Regions from separate parts of the Alistipes sp. ZOR0009 genome, predicted to be linked through region 2. Evidence: riboswitches for the same ligand, from Rfam matches in the RefSeq annotation. Region 2 holds a riboswitch; each other region holds the start of a gene.
What was found. Region 2 has a riboswitch for cobalamin ahead of L990_RS11145 (TonB-dependent receptor plug domain-containing protein). Riboswitches for the same ligand answer to the same signal wherever they lie in the genome.
Positions count from the first base shown of each region.

Region 1: linked by a shared signal. The riboswitch ahead of L990_RS14430 (TonB-dependent receptor) and the one ahead of L990_RS11145 (TonB-dependent receptor plug domain-containing protein) in region 2 are both predicted to bind cobalamin.
Region 3: linked by a shared signal. The riboswitch ahead of L990_RS20110 (hypothetical protein) and the one ahead of L990_RS11145 (TonB-dependent receptor plug domain-containing protein) in region 2 are both predicted to bind cobalamin.

Region 1 is NZ_JTLD01000052.1:47,605-52,337, forward strand. It holds gene L990_RS14425 (sirohydrochlorin cobaltochelatase) at 233-1,171, opposite strand; gene L990_RS14430 (TonB-dependent receptor) at 1,208-3,490, opposite strand; cobalamin riboswitch at 3,602-3,797, opposite strand; gene L990_RS14435 (retropepsin-like aspartic protease) at 4,288-4,733, shown strand, end outside.
Region 2 is NZ_JTLD01000034.1:48,683-53,415, reverse strand. It holds gene L990_RS11150 (DUF5074 domain-containing protein) at 1-856, opposite strand, end outside; gene L990_RS11145 (TonB-dependent receptor plug domain-containing protein) at 875-2,764, opposite strand; cobalamin riboswitch at 2,877-3,071, opposite strand; gene L990_RS19245 (S4 domain-containing protein) at 3,491-3,937, shown strand; gene L990_RS11135 (adenosylcobinamide-GDP ribazoletransferase) at 3,991-4,733, shown strand, end outside.
Region 3 is NZ_JTLD01000061.1:7,618-12,350, reverse strand. It holds gene L990_RS15260 (TIGR03915 family putative DNA repair protein) at 62-856, shown strand; gene L990_RS15255 (trimeric intracellular cation channel family protein) at 1,012-1,635, shown strand; cobalamin riboswitch at 1,672-1,876, shown strand; gene L990_RS20110 (hypothetical protein) at 1,978-2,193, shown strand; gene L990_RS15250 (acyl-CoA carboxylase subunit beta) at 2,204-3,745, shown strand; gene L990_RS15245 (acetyl/propionyl/methylcrotonyl-CoA carboxylase subunit alpha) at 3,757-4,733, shown strand, end outside.

The DNA of each region.
Region 1 (4,733 bases), on a different contig from region 2:
CCTTGAGTGCTACACTTATCCTTTTTAGTTTTTATAAAGCCGTAAATTACAATTTTCATCCAAGGTATGAAGTTTACCGATATGGACAAATAGCAGGTAACCATCTTTCTTTAAAACCTCTATAATGTTGCAGCTAATATCTCAAACACCCAAGACGCAAAAAATTCTGAAGACGAGCATTGAAATGCCGCCTTCAGAATTCGGATAGAATGCACCTATAAAAAAGTTACTGCTACTTCGACTCCTTTTTATGCGCAACCCATATGTTGACAATCTCCTTGTAGGCTCCTAAGCCAACCAGCTCGGGTACCACGGTGTAACCGGCCTTTTCGAGCGTCGACTTCCAGCTGTCGGGTTCGCTGCTAGCCATATCGTTGTTAGCATGGTCGCCAGCAATAGACATTAGCGGCGCAATGGTTACCTTCTTCCCAGCAATGGCTTGCGAGCTTAGCTGCTTTACGATATCCTCTATTCCGGGCTCACCCTCTACGGTTCCGATGTACAGCTTGTAGGTGGGATACTTCTTGCTTACGGCCTCCTGCAGCTGCTTGTAGTAGGCGTTGTAGGCCAAGAACTTCTCGTTACCATGTCCCATAAATACAACGGCCTCGTTCTTATCCAGCACCGCCTTATACTGGTTTACGATGATATCGGCCACCTTTTGGATATCGGTATTGCTGTAAAGCAACGGAAGTCCAACCTTGATGTTAACCTTGGGGTAACTCTTTTTGAAGTCATTTACCAAGCCCATCATCTCGTTATACTCGGCACCGGGGATTATATGAAGCGACTGCACGGTAATCTCCTCAAAGCCCTCTTTAGCCATATTCTTAAGCGCCTCGTTCGGGAAATCGAGGTTGGCCTTCCCATCTTTTCTGAGCTTATTCATTATTATGCCCGAGGTGTAGGCCATGCGAACCTCCTCGTTGGGGAACGTCTCCTTAAACTGCTTCATCACATTATCGAAGGTATCCTTGGGCTTTTGGTACTTAAACGGAGAGGTGTCTTCGCCGTCGTAGTAGCCGTAGCTGCTGCCAAAGGTTACCAACAAAACTCCCTTCTTCCCAGATACAGGGTTGTAGTCTGCATCACCATCCTTATCGTCCTTACAGCCTGCAAGCAGGAGCGACGCGCCGAGCATTAGCGCTAAAACACTTTTTACATTTCTCATTTTGTTTTATTATTGGTTGAACTATAGTAATTGCTGCTAGTTGGCAAACCTCAGGGTTAGCGACAGGTAGTAGGTTCTACCGGGCGTTGTAGTCCCGTACGACGAGCCATACGGCTTATCCTCCTTGTAGTCGAGGATATTTTCGACCCCACAGGCCGCCTCGGCCTTTAGGCGCCTACTGAGCGTAAAGCCGTGCACCGTATTAACTCGCCAAAGCATGTAGCCATCTGCCGCCTGACGATCGTAGTAGTTTTCGGAGAGGGCATCGCCATACTGCCGGGTAAGGGCATCGCCAAACAGCCCAACATTGAGCTTATACTTGGACCAGGCCGTTTGCCATAGGCATTTAACGTTTACGCTATGCAGAGCCGAACCTTTTAATCGGCACGATTCGGTTAGGTTAACCCCATCGGTGTAGCTGTAGCCTCCTCCCAAAAGCCAATGCTTTCCCATCTTAAGGTTTAGCAGAGCATCCACGCCAAGTATGCGCGCATTGGCAATGTTGCCATACTGCTTTGTCTCCTCCACTCCGCGTTCGGCATCTTCGCGCGAAGTGGCAATGGCCCTGTACTCAATCATATCGTTTAAGCAGTTGCTGTAGGCCGTAACGCTGGCAACAACCACCTTGGCGTTGTACTCTACGGCAGCAGAGTAGTAGTTCGATGTCTGAGGCTTAAGCTTAGGATTCCCCAAGTAAAGACGGTAGGCTCCCATATCCTCGCGCTCGTAGCGGTAGTTTAGCTCCTTTAGTGTTGGCGTTTTAAAGCCGCTGGCATAGGTGCCGCGCAGGTTAAAATCACCCATCCTATACATTAGCGATATTTTGGGCGTAAACTTCTGCCCAAATTCGCTATGGTGCAGCATTCGGCCACCCACGGTTGCCACAAGCTTAGAGGAGAAGGCCACCTCATCCTGCACGTATACGGCTGCCATGTAGCCATTCACCGTCCCCTCCTTAAGGCGGAAGGGGGCCTCCATCCACTCCATCTCGCCTTCGACACCAGCCACCACGCTGTGCACCGTATTGGGCCTGTAAACCAAACGCCCGTTTACGGTCATCTTCTGCTGATCGTTATTTAGCGAGCGGTCGCCAGGATAGTAGGTGATAAACTGCGCCTCGCCCTTGCTGTTTATCTGATTTACGTTATACTTCATGTCGTACTGGTAGAGGTACCTAAAGCGGTCGTAGGTAGCATCAACCGTTACATGACCATTACCCTTAAGCAGGTACTTAGCCCCCACCGCGTACGATTGGTTGTGGTAAAGAAACTGATACCCCTTTGCCCGTATGGGAGGAGACACCTTACGGTACGAGAGATCGGCATCGGCATTAACCGACAACCGTGCGGTAGCTTGATGGCTTATACCCTGCTTTATGCTGATGCTGGTTGTTGGATTCTTGGTTAAGGTAAAGGTTGGCACCAGCACATCGTCGGACGGATTGCTCGGCGTTCCCTTCCTATCTATTTCGAAGCGGCTATTCTGCCACCCATCCTGCTGCTTACGGTTAAAGGTGGTGGTAAGCTGCAGCTTCCCCTTCGAGACTCCCACCGTATTACTTTGCAGCCACTCCCCGTACGAGCCAATCCGGGTTACGTTGCTGGCCACAAACGGGCTGCTGCTCCTTTTGGTAATAATATTTACCACCCCAGCAATGGCATCCGAACCGTACAACGACGACGATGCCCCCTTTACAATCTCCACCCGCTCTATTGTTGCTGGATCGATCCTACTTAGATCATTTTGGCTGCCCACATCGCCATACAATCGCCTACCGTTAAGCAGCACCAGAATATACTCGTTGCCAAGTCCGTTGAGGCGCATAAAGGTTCCCATTGCATTGGAGCTGAAGGTGAAGGAGGAGCTTAGTCCAGCCAACAAGCTCTCCACGCTTCCAGCTCCAAAGCTATCAAGCGCCTTTTGAGAAAACACCTCGGTTTGTACGGGGGCGCTCTTAAGGTAGTGCGGCGTTCCCGTTCCGGTGATAACCACCTCGGTAAGCTCGCTTACGCTGGTTTTAAGCTCGATATTCACAAAGGGGAACATCTTTTCGCCTGTAATGGAGTACATCTGAGAGGTATAGCCCGTGTACGAGATGGAAAGAAGATGCTTGCCGTTAGGAATGTTGGGCAGGATAAACTCCCCCCTATCGTTGGTGACAACACCCCTAGATAGGCTATCTACCAAAATAGAAGCCCCCCGTAATGGCTGATGGGTATCCTTATCGGTAACCCTACCCTTAACCACACCATTCTGTGCAAACAGGACATGGCTAGCACCTAAAAGTAGGATTACAAGAAACACGCTAATGTTTCGCATAGCTAGTAGTAAAAAATATGATCATAAACGAATAGCAAATAATCGCCAACAACGGAGAATGAAATGCTAAGTTGAACCGACATAATCCTCAAATCCCGGAATCCATTATGTCTTTTTGAGTTCCTTACTGGTAGGTCTTCTGACTTTTCTCGTACCGGAAGCCTTCCCGTTCGGCACGAACAGTGGCTAAGATATTCCGGCACACTAGGTGAGAATTTACAGCTGCGGGTACAGTTCCAGATTTACGCTGGATTCCCTTACATTGGGCATCGTAAAACACCCAATTACCAATCGGGGGCAAATGTAATGGATTTTAACATGCAAACAAGCGCCTCTTTTCGGAAAGACGACTTACATTGGCTGCCGACAGCTATCCAATAAACTCTAAACTACCATCGAAACAGCAGGGTAGGCAAATGCAAAAAAGGAGGTAAGCCGACAAAAAAAGATATAAGCAAATGTGCCTATCGCTATTTAGCCGTAGCAAGGACAGTTCCAAACCATTTTGGATGGTTAATACAAACCAGCTACCGTAATATGGCAAAAGGCTAACCACAGGGCCAACAACTGTTGCAAAACACTTTTTTCGAAGGTATTATTTAGCGCTACAAATGCCCAAAAGAAAGGATAAACGCTAATTTGCAAACCATCTTTTAAATCGTAATCCTACTATAAGCATGCTAAAATTTAACCATTCGAAAAACATCTCGCTCGAAGTAGAATTGCGATTTGCTAGATAGAATACTTTGCAAGTCAACCTTACATAAAGAAAAATCTAACTACCAAACCTAAAAAACATGAGGATTACCATCGTTTGCTTACTTGCTCTTTTTCTTTCGACAACAGGTGCTAAGGCCCAAGAATCGGCAGATAAACGAATAATAAACCATCTGAACCAAAATAGCTGGTTTGCGCTGGAGGAAGACTACCCAAAGATGAAGGACAAAATTCAGACACCTGTTCTTAAAGGTCTTTCAGAAGTAATGATTAATATACGTTTCAATCAACCGCAAAAGGCACTTACTGGCATAGACTCCCTCCTTGCCCACTGCCAAAGCGAGTTAGGATCTTCGAATGTTTGCAGCATGGTACTATTTAAGAGTAAAATACTTGGGGAACAAGGCTGCTATGCCCAGAGTGCAGATCTTCTCTACCGCTTTCTCGATCAAATACCTGAAGCAGCAAGAAAGGAGAACTTCTCCTTCTATACCCAGCTAGCAAATTACTATAACGAGGTACGTAA
Region 2 (4,733 bases):
TAATATCAATCTGGTAGATGCCCTTTACGCCATATCCTGCTCCATAATATAACTTGTTTTTGGCAGGGTTAGCGAAAAGTTGTGTTGGACGGAAATTTCCTAGATCTACTTTGGTGACAGCATAGGTGTTTTTATCAATTTTGCAAAGAGAAGAATTTGTGTTTTTGCTAGCATCGTTCCAGTCTTGGAATCCAGAGCAAATAACCCAGACATCACCATTAATGTCTTTTGCAAACATACGAGGGATATCTCCTACAGTTACAGTTTTTACAACTGTTTCTGTTTTAAGATCAACTATGGAAACGGTATTGTTGTTGCCTCCCATTCCACTACTGTTGGCAACAAACAATTTATCCCCAATAAGAAGAAGACCTTCTGGATCGACACCTACCTTTATGCTTTTAATAACCTTGTTTGAGGCTAAATCAATCACAACAATGGCATCATTATTCCATTCAGATACATATCCTTTCCCATTATAAACTTCCATATAACGAGGACTTCCTAGGTCTTCGATAGTTGCTTTTGATTTGAAGGTTTTAAGACTGGCAATTTCAATAGTTCCAGGGACATTCATGATGAAATATCCTAAACTATCAACAATTTTCATGCTCTGAAGAATATCTCCCATAGTACGTCCGTTTACCTTGGCGAATATGTCGTTTCCTACAGAATCTTTTTTCTCGAAATAGAGAGAAACACTAGCCGTTTTACTTCCCCAACTTCCTTCATTAGTTATAATCATGTCGTAAGGAAGATTAAACTTGATGGGCTCTGTAGATGGGCTATCCTTTTCGCAGCTGGTAAGCGAAGCTGCCGAAGCAAAAAGCAGGGCAGCAAACAAAAATTTTCTCATTGTTGTTGATTTATTTAGTTACTGATTTTCTCCAAGTTGAAGCGCTATCCCTATTTGGTAGGTTAGTAGCGGCATGGCATAGCTACGTTGCACCACGTAACTTCCGTTCCACACATTATCTATTCGTGCAAATGCGCGAATGGTGTATCCTTTTACTATTATGCTTTTTTCGGCTGAAATATTCGCTAGAGAGTAGGGGTTGAGCCATTCGCTACGATCATCCTTGTAAAACCTTCGGCCAACATAGCTTTGCGTGTACCTAATGCGAAAGTTTTGGTAGTCGGCATATATCGATGCTGCTGCTTTATAGCGAGGAACGTAGAAAAGTTGCTTCCCTTTATCTTGAGAATCATTGGTTTGGTCGGTTGTAAAGGTTATCGATCCAGATAAATCGGCTCCAACGGTAATTTTACTCCATCTTTTTTTGATTGTAGCAGCACCTTCTGCGCCTCTCGACCATACTTTTTTGTAGTTAACGGGACTCCAGAACCCATTTTCTTGTGGTTTCCACAAAATCCAGTTGCTTACCGTATTATTAAAGGCAGCAACCTTGATAGAGAAAAGGTAATCGTTCTTTACGAGGAGGTAATCAAGGTTTGCCTCTTGGCTATAGCCTGTTTCTGGCTTAAGATCGGGATTTCCGCCAGGTACCCAGTATAAATCGTTGAAGGAAGGTAGCCGATAGTTTCGAGAAGCGTTAGCCCTGAAGTAAAGACCCTTTAGTAGGCGAAGCTGTAGCCCTAATGAGCCTGTAATAGGCGTTGTTTCTCCTTTCACCGCTTCATATCTAACGCTTGCAAAAGCATCTAGGAGCTCATTTGGTGTTTTATACCTATAAACTGCGGACATTGCAGGGCGAAGTCGGCTCTTTGTATTCTTATAGTTTGTGGAATTTACCCTTTCTAGGTTGGTATAAATTCCACCTTCGATTGTTTGGTTGCTGTTTAAGCGAAAAATGGCTTCGCCTTCGAGCTGTGCTGTTAACGATCGGTGGTCGGAGTTGGCTCCATAGGGATCCCTGTAGGCTTGCCAATCATTAAATAGCGCAGATTTTATATTAAAATCAATGTTTTTTCTATTTGCCTGCCATTGTGTTGATATTCTAGAAAAAGTATAGTAGTCGTGCTGCTTACTTTTTGTCTGTCCAATGATGGGCGGATAGCGATTAAACGCATCTTGTCCCCAATAGGAGACTACCAGCTTATCTTTTTCGGTAAGCGCAAAGGTTGCTGTTTGCATTAAGCCTGCTTTGCGGTAGTTTGAGTTATTTTGGCGGAAGAGATTGTTTTGATCATCGCGGTACTTGTAGTTATTTTGGGCTTCTGTGTAGAATAGGCGGGAGGATAGAGCTACTTTTTTAGAACTGTAGCTGTATTTTGCCGCGGTGTAAGTTAGCCCATAGCTGCCAACCGATTGAAAAAATTCGCCACTATGGCCTCTTCCAAAATCTAACGTATTATCGAGATGGATTACACCTCCAATAGCACCACTTCCAAATAGGGCGCCATTCCCTCCCTGCTGAACGGCGATTTGATCGACAAAAAAGGTGGGGATATTTCCGAAATTTACACCACCATTCATGGTGCTTTGCAGGTTTATGCCATTCCAAAGTACGGCAGTGTGGGCAGCACTTAAGCCTCGCATAGAAACTGTTGAGGTAGCCCCCGGTCCGTAGGTATTTATGCTAATATTTGACTGGGACGAAAGCATATCAGAAAGAAGTAGGCTTTTCCCTTGCTGTATTTCGCCGGATGAAATTACCTTCATTGATAATCCAGACGAGTACCGTTTAAGTTTGGAGTTAACCACAACCTCTTTGAGGCGAACTGTGTCGGAAATGTTTGTTTTAGCAGGCGTGTTTTCGCCGGCTACGGAGAGAGCGCCTAAAAGCAGAAAGTTAAGCAGCATGCTTTACAAATGATTAAAATCGTTAGCGATTCAACCATTTATAAGCCAGCGGAAATAAAGAGAGAGCAGTAATATTTTTGAGGATATTACATCAAGCCTTTTATCCGAAAGCTATAAATGTTTGCATTCTGGCAGGTCTTCTGGCTTGTTCCCCTTTTGCTCGCCTTCCCATCATCAAGAAATGACAGTGGCCTGGATGGTTGCAAAAGGTTTGGATAGAACTTACAGCAGCGGTAACTGCTCGGGATTTACACCCGATTCCCTTTTCACTCCGTTTGAGGCGGAGACCAAAACTGGCGCAAATATAAATATTATTATAAAAGGGATATTCTGTTAAGCTGTTTTTTTAGAAGGATAGTCCGCTTTAACAGACGAAATGGACAAAAAAAAAGATCTTTTTCATACTTTTTTTGATTTGCTCTTTGATATGATATATAAGCGTTTATATTTGTAAGGCATTATTCAGAAACAGATGCAGGGTTTGAGGCGAAAGCCGAGAGCCTTGCATCTTTGTTTTTTGTGTAAGCCGCAATAGTATTAAATAATGTATAGCGGTTTTATTGCGGTTGTAAAGGGAAAACGGACAATTTAGTCCTGCTTATGGGACCTTTTGGTGGGGTTATAGGGCAGCCTGTGGGCGATGCTGCAGAGGTTAGGCTGAAATTATAACAATAATTCATTACCTTCGTGGCGTAATGTGCTCAATCACATTTGTAATATAAAGTTATGCGCCAAAGTAAAAAGGATGCAGTTCGTTTAAATAAGCTGATTAGCGAGGCTGGCTTTTGCTCTCGTCGTGAGGCCGATTTGCTTATAGAGCAGGAGAGGGTTACCGTAAACAGTCATACTGCAAAACCTGGGGATAGAGCGTTTAAGACGGATTTCATTAAGATAGACGGGGAGCCGCTTCGTTTTATTGAGAAAACCGTTTACGTAAAACCAAAACCTGAGTTTGCCTCGAAGCGAATTACCCGCAATTTGGGAAAGGCAAAGCCACAGCCCGAAAAGCAGGAGGAAAAAAAGGCTCGTAAGGAGCCACTATCAGCCGATAAGGCGCCCAAAAAGGAGAAACCACAAGCCTCTAAGGCTAAGCCCGCAGCGAAAACTGCCACTAAAGGGGAGCAACCTAAGAGTGGTGCGGCTAAGCTGTGGTTCTCGAGACGTAAAAAGTAACGGATACGTATAAATAACAAACAGCTGGGGTTAAGAAGTAACTGTCTTGCGAAATGTTCCGACGAATAGCAGCCGCAATATCGCTTTTTACTCGTATTCCTATCGCTCGATGGGCTACCATTTCGCATAGCGACTACGGACAAACGGCTCCCTACTATCCCATAACAGGATGGGTGGTAGGCGGGTTGACAGCTCTTGCCTTTTACCTTATAGACTACCTGTTTACGCAGCCTGTTACGGTAGCAATAACGCTAACATTCTCCGTTTTTTTGACGGGCGGATTGCAGGAAGGGGGGATAGCCTACTTTTTCGATAACTTAGGAGGACGACATGGCCAGCGCTTTTATAATCGCAACCGTTCTGATAAGTCTATCGGCATACAGGGGATTTTAGCCGTTGCGCTAAACCTGATTTTACAGTTTGCCATTCTTCAGGAGATGAGTCCTGCGCTTGTTCCTTGGGTTATACTGGTTGGCGATTCGTTGGCTAGGCTTTCTGCAATAACGCTTGTTGATACCAACCGATATTTTAGGCCTAAAGAAGGCTACAACACGGCTCCTGTTTTTCATAAGCTGGGGATTGACGGTTGGCTGGTGGCTTTGACGATAGGTCTGCTGCCATTTTTGCTGATCTTAAGACCAAAACTTTGGGTTGCGATTATCCCCGTAATAGCTGCGCGTATTGTTTTGGGATTCTTCTTTAAGAGAATACGAGGAGGTATTAACTTCGAGGAGTGTATGGCCACTCAGCAGTTTTGTTTGGTCTCCTTCTATCTGGGTATTTCTGCCATTCCGAA
Region 3 (4,733 bases), on a different contig from region 2:
AACTTACGCTTCTGGCCTCCTTACTCCCTTAAAGCGCAGCACATACCATCCAATACGCCCCATGCTCCCACAAAACAGCTCCAAAAACGAAACGATTGTCGTGTACGATGGCACCTTCGAAGGGCTACTTTCCGCCATCTTCGACATTTACGACCAGAAGCTGGCCGTTTCGTGCATCACCTCCGATCGGCAATCGGTACTATTCGGCAACCAGGTAAACCTTACCGCAGAGAGCTACAAAAGCGAGCGCGTACTCAACGGCATCTGCAGCTACGGGGGCATGGCTACAGCCGACATGCTGTACCACGCGCACACCTCGTGCGCACCTCAGGTAGATACGGATATCCTGCGCTACCTACAGCTGCTTTTTAGGGTGAAGCGCGATGTATCGGGAATGATGGGTGAAGGGTACGTTCTTCGCGTAAGACAGATGCAGCGCAAGGTAACCCGCGAGGCGCATCGGATGCTCATGTTTATCCGCTTCGAGCAGGCTAAAGACGGCACCTACTTTGCCCCCATAGCGCCACAGTACGACGTGCTAAAAATAATAGTATCGCACTTTAAGGATCGATTTTCCGACCAACCTTGGGTGATTTACGATACGGCACGCAGCTACGGAGCCCATTTCGATGGGAAAGATGTTGCCCTTATCACCATAGACGAGCCTACCTTCAGCGCCGAAACCGGGAGGCTATCGGCTGAGGTTGTCGCCGAAAGCGAGGTTGAGTACCAGCGGTTGTGGCAGGTCTTTTTTAAGCAGATAGCCATAAAGGAACGCAAGAACATGAAGCTGCAGCAAAACTTTATGCCGAAACGCTTCTGGAAGTACCTTACCGAGAAAAAGCGCCCCTTGTAAGCGTTAAGTACTGTTTATTCTTTTAATTTAAGCAAAGAATTCTACCTACCGCACACCAACAGCGGCTAGCAATCAACATTTTGGCAAGAGCATTGCTTAATTACACAAAAACGCAAAATAGAATAAACCTATATTTGCACTTCAATTCAACCATCATGAACTTTTTCTACCTACTCGATTTAATCGGAACATTCGTATTTGCCATCAGCGGAACCATTGCTGCAGGTCAAAAACGTCTCGACCTTTTTGGTGCTGCATTTATCGGATTCGTCACAGCAATCGGAGGAGGAACGCTTCGTGATATGATGATTGGCATACATCCCGTAAGCTGGACCACCTCGATGGACTACATCTACGTAATTTTACTAGCTGTAGCCATAACATTCCTAATAAAGGAGCAGGTATTCCGCTTCCGCAAAACGCTATTCCTATTCGACACGATAGGTATTGGAGTATTCACCATTATTGGGGTAGAGAAAGCGCTATCTAACGGCATCAACACGCCTGTAGCCATCATTATGGGAATACTAACCGCCGTAGCAGGAGGAGTTATTCGCGACACCCTCAACAACGAGGTGCCGCTAATCTTTAAAAAGGAAATTTACGCAACCGCCTGCCTTGTTGGCGCCATCGCCTACCTAGGCCTACAGCGCACAGGAATCCCTATCGAGACAAACCAGATTGTTACAATACTTATAATTATTGCCATTAGAGTAATATCCATAAAGTACAAGTTTTCACTACCTCGAGTGCAGTTCGACCAGTCGAAGCAGCTTTAATTCGGCATCACGACTTGTAATTTCTTCAAAAAAAGACAATATTTGCGCCGCTTAGGTTCCTTAGGATTACCCAAGGGATTAAAAGGGAATGCCGTGAAATCCGGCAACAGTTCCCGCTGCTGTAAATCCAGATCTTGCATAAAGATCGCATGCCTTTAAAAATATACCACTGTAGATCGCTCTATGGGAAGGTTTTAAAGGTGGATGAGTCAGAAGACCTGCCTAGGCAACTCCGATTTTGGCCTACGGCGAATGGGTATAAGGAAGTAAAAGCAGCAGACATTGCTGCCATCCTCTATTGTCGTGCAACCAAATCGGATAACCAACCAAAGCACGACAAATATGCGAAAAGATCACACATCCGCAGAGACGTTTTGCATCCCTACAACGACAGGAATGCCGAATGCCGCTATCAGAAAAAAACTGTCAGGCGTAAACAACTCTCCTCCTGCATTGTTTAAGGCTATTGGAATAATGGCTTTTGACAAGGGATATCTCCCTCTTCCTGAGAATATAAAACAAAGAGAAGCAACGTGCTCAACTATCGTTGAGATATAACTTACAGATCATGCAAGACAATAGAACACCGTTTGAACGATTTGTCCGCAGAAAAGAGATGCTCGACAAGCAGTACGACGAGCAGTACAAGCAAAAACAGCACAAAAAGGGGAAATTAACGGCCAAGGAACGCCTCGACATCCTTTTCGACAAGGGTACATTCGAGGAACTTGACGCCTATGCCCGTCCGTTCAACTCAAAAAAAGGAGCCCCATTTGGAGATGGCCTTATTTGCGGTCATGGGAAGATAAATGGGCGGAAAGTATTCGCCTACGCGCAGGATTTCAACTTTATGGGAGGCTCACTAGGAGCCACGCACGCCCAAAAAATTATCAAGGTGCAAGGGATGGCCCGAAAAATGGGACATCCTATAGTTGGGCTAATCGACTCGGGTGGAGCAAGAATACAGGAAGGAATAGCAAGCCTTGCCGGATATGCAGGCATCTTTCTGAACAACATAAAATCGTCGGGCATCATTCCGCAAATATCCGTAATTCTGGGTCCAGCAGCAGGTGGCGCCGTTTACTCTCCTGCCCTCACCGACTTCATCTTTATGACCCGACATACCGCTCAGATGTTCGTTACGGGTCCAGAGGTGGTTAAGGAGGTACTCAACGAGGAGATAACCTTCGAGCAGCTGGGAGGAGCAGACGTACATGCGAGCAAAAGCGGCGTTGCCCAGTTTGTTTACGACGACGAGGAGCATACCCTGCTGGGTGTACGCAAGCTGCTACGCTACCTTCCCTCAAACAACATCGAACTAGCGCCATTCGACAGCTCGCCCGTATACGCCCCCGAGAAACCAGAAAAGCTAAGCCTAATTATTCCTGACGAATCAATCAGGCCATACGATATGCTTGAAATTATCGAGAATATCATCGATCAGGATAGCCTTTTTGAGGTTTCTGAGCTCTATGCAGCCAACATCATCACAGCCTTTGGCCGACTAAATGGACAGGTGATAGGTATTGTGGCTAACCAACCTAAAGTTTTAGCAGGGGTGCTGGATACGAACTCGGCCATGAAGGCTGCGCGTTTTGTCCGCTTCTGCGATGCCTTCAATATTCCGCTGCTGGTTCTGGAAGATGTCCCTGGATTCCTACCAGGCTCGGAGCAGGAGCATGCGGGGCTAATACGCCACGGAGCAAAGCTGCTATACGCATTTGGAGAAGCTTCGGTGCCTAAAGTTACGGTTATCATCCGCAAAGCTTACGGAGGAGCCTACATTGTAATGAACAGCATCAATATTGGAGGAGATTTCAACTTTGCATGGCCTACCGCCGAGGTGGCCGTAATGGGACCAGAAAGTGCCGTGAAGATACTTAACCGCAGGGAGATTGAAAGCGCTGAAAATCCAGAGCAGCTCAAGCAGCAGCTTATTGCCCAATACAAGGAGGAGGTAGCTAACCCCTACATTGCTGATGAGCTCGGGTATATTGACGAGGTAATCGATCCGGCCATCACCCGCGATAAGCTTATCTCGGCATTTGACCTACTTCGCAACAAGTACATGGACAAATCGCCCCGTAAGCACGGCAACATCCCACTTTAAACCAACGTAAAATGTTACCAAAATCGATACTTATTGCCAATAGAGGAGAAATTGCCATCCGCATAATGAGGACGGCAAAAAATATGGGCATCAAGACGTATGCGCTACAGACTCCTCAAGAAGCCAACGCCCACTACCTTAAATTTGCCGATGAGGTAATTAAGGTACGCGAGGAGAACCTCTCTGGCCCTGTATTTCTAAACATCGACGAGCTGATTAGCTACGCCAAAGAGCATAAAATAGAGTCCATCCACCCCGGGTACGGCTTTCTTTCGGAGAATCCAGAGCTAGCCAAGCGCTGCGAAGATGAGGGCATCCTATTTATAGGTCCATCGCACGAGTCTATCCACGCAATGGGAAATAAAAACGTTGCCAAGGAGCTTGCCTCCACCATCAACATCCCCCTTATCAAAGGTAGCAAAGGCGCTATCCTCAACTTTATGGAGGCAAAGCGACAAGCAGCCGAGATTGGCTACCCAATAATGCTAAAGGCGCTTGCCGGTGGCGGTGGTAAGGGAATGCGCGTTGTGCGCAAGGAAAAGGAGCTAGAGACATCGTATAAGCTTGCCGTAAACGAGGCCGTAAGCTCGTTTAATAACGGAGCGATGCTTATCGAAAAGTACATTGAGCATCCTCGACACATAGAGATACAGGTGCTCGCCGACAAGTATGGAAATGCTGTTCATCTTTTTGAACGCGAATGCTCCATCCAGCGCAAGCATCAAAAATTGCTGGAGGAGGCCCCCTCGGCTGTACTTACCGAGAAGCTGCGCAAGCAAATGGGCGATTTGGCGATTAAGCTATGCAAGTATGTTGGCTACTCCACCCTTGGAACTGTAGAGTTTCTGCTCGACAGCCAAAACAACTTCTACTTCCTCGAGATGAACACCCGCGTACAGGTAGAGCATCCGGTTACCGAAGCCATCAGCGGCATCGACCTAATAGAGCAGCAGATAAGGACGGCGGCAGGAGAAAAGCTGCAGCTAAA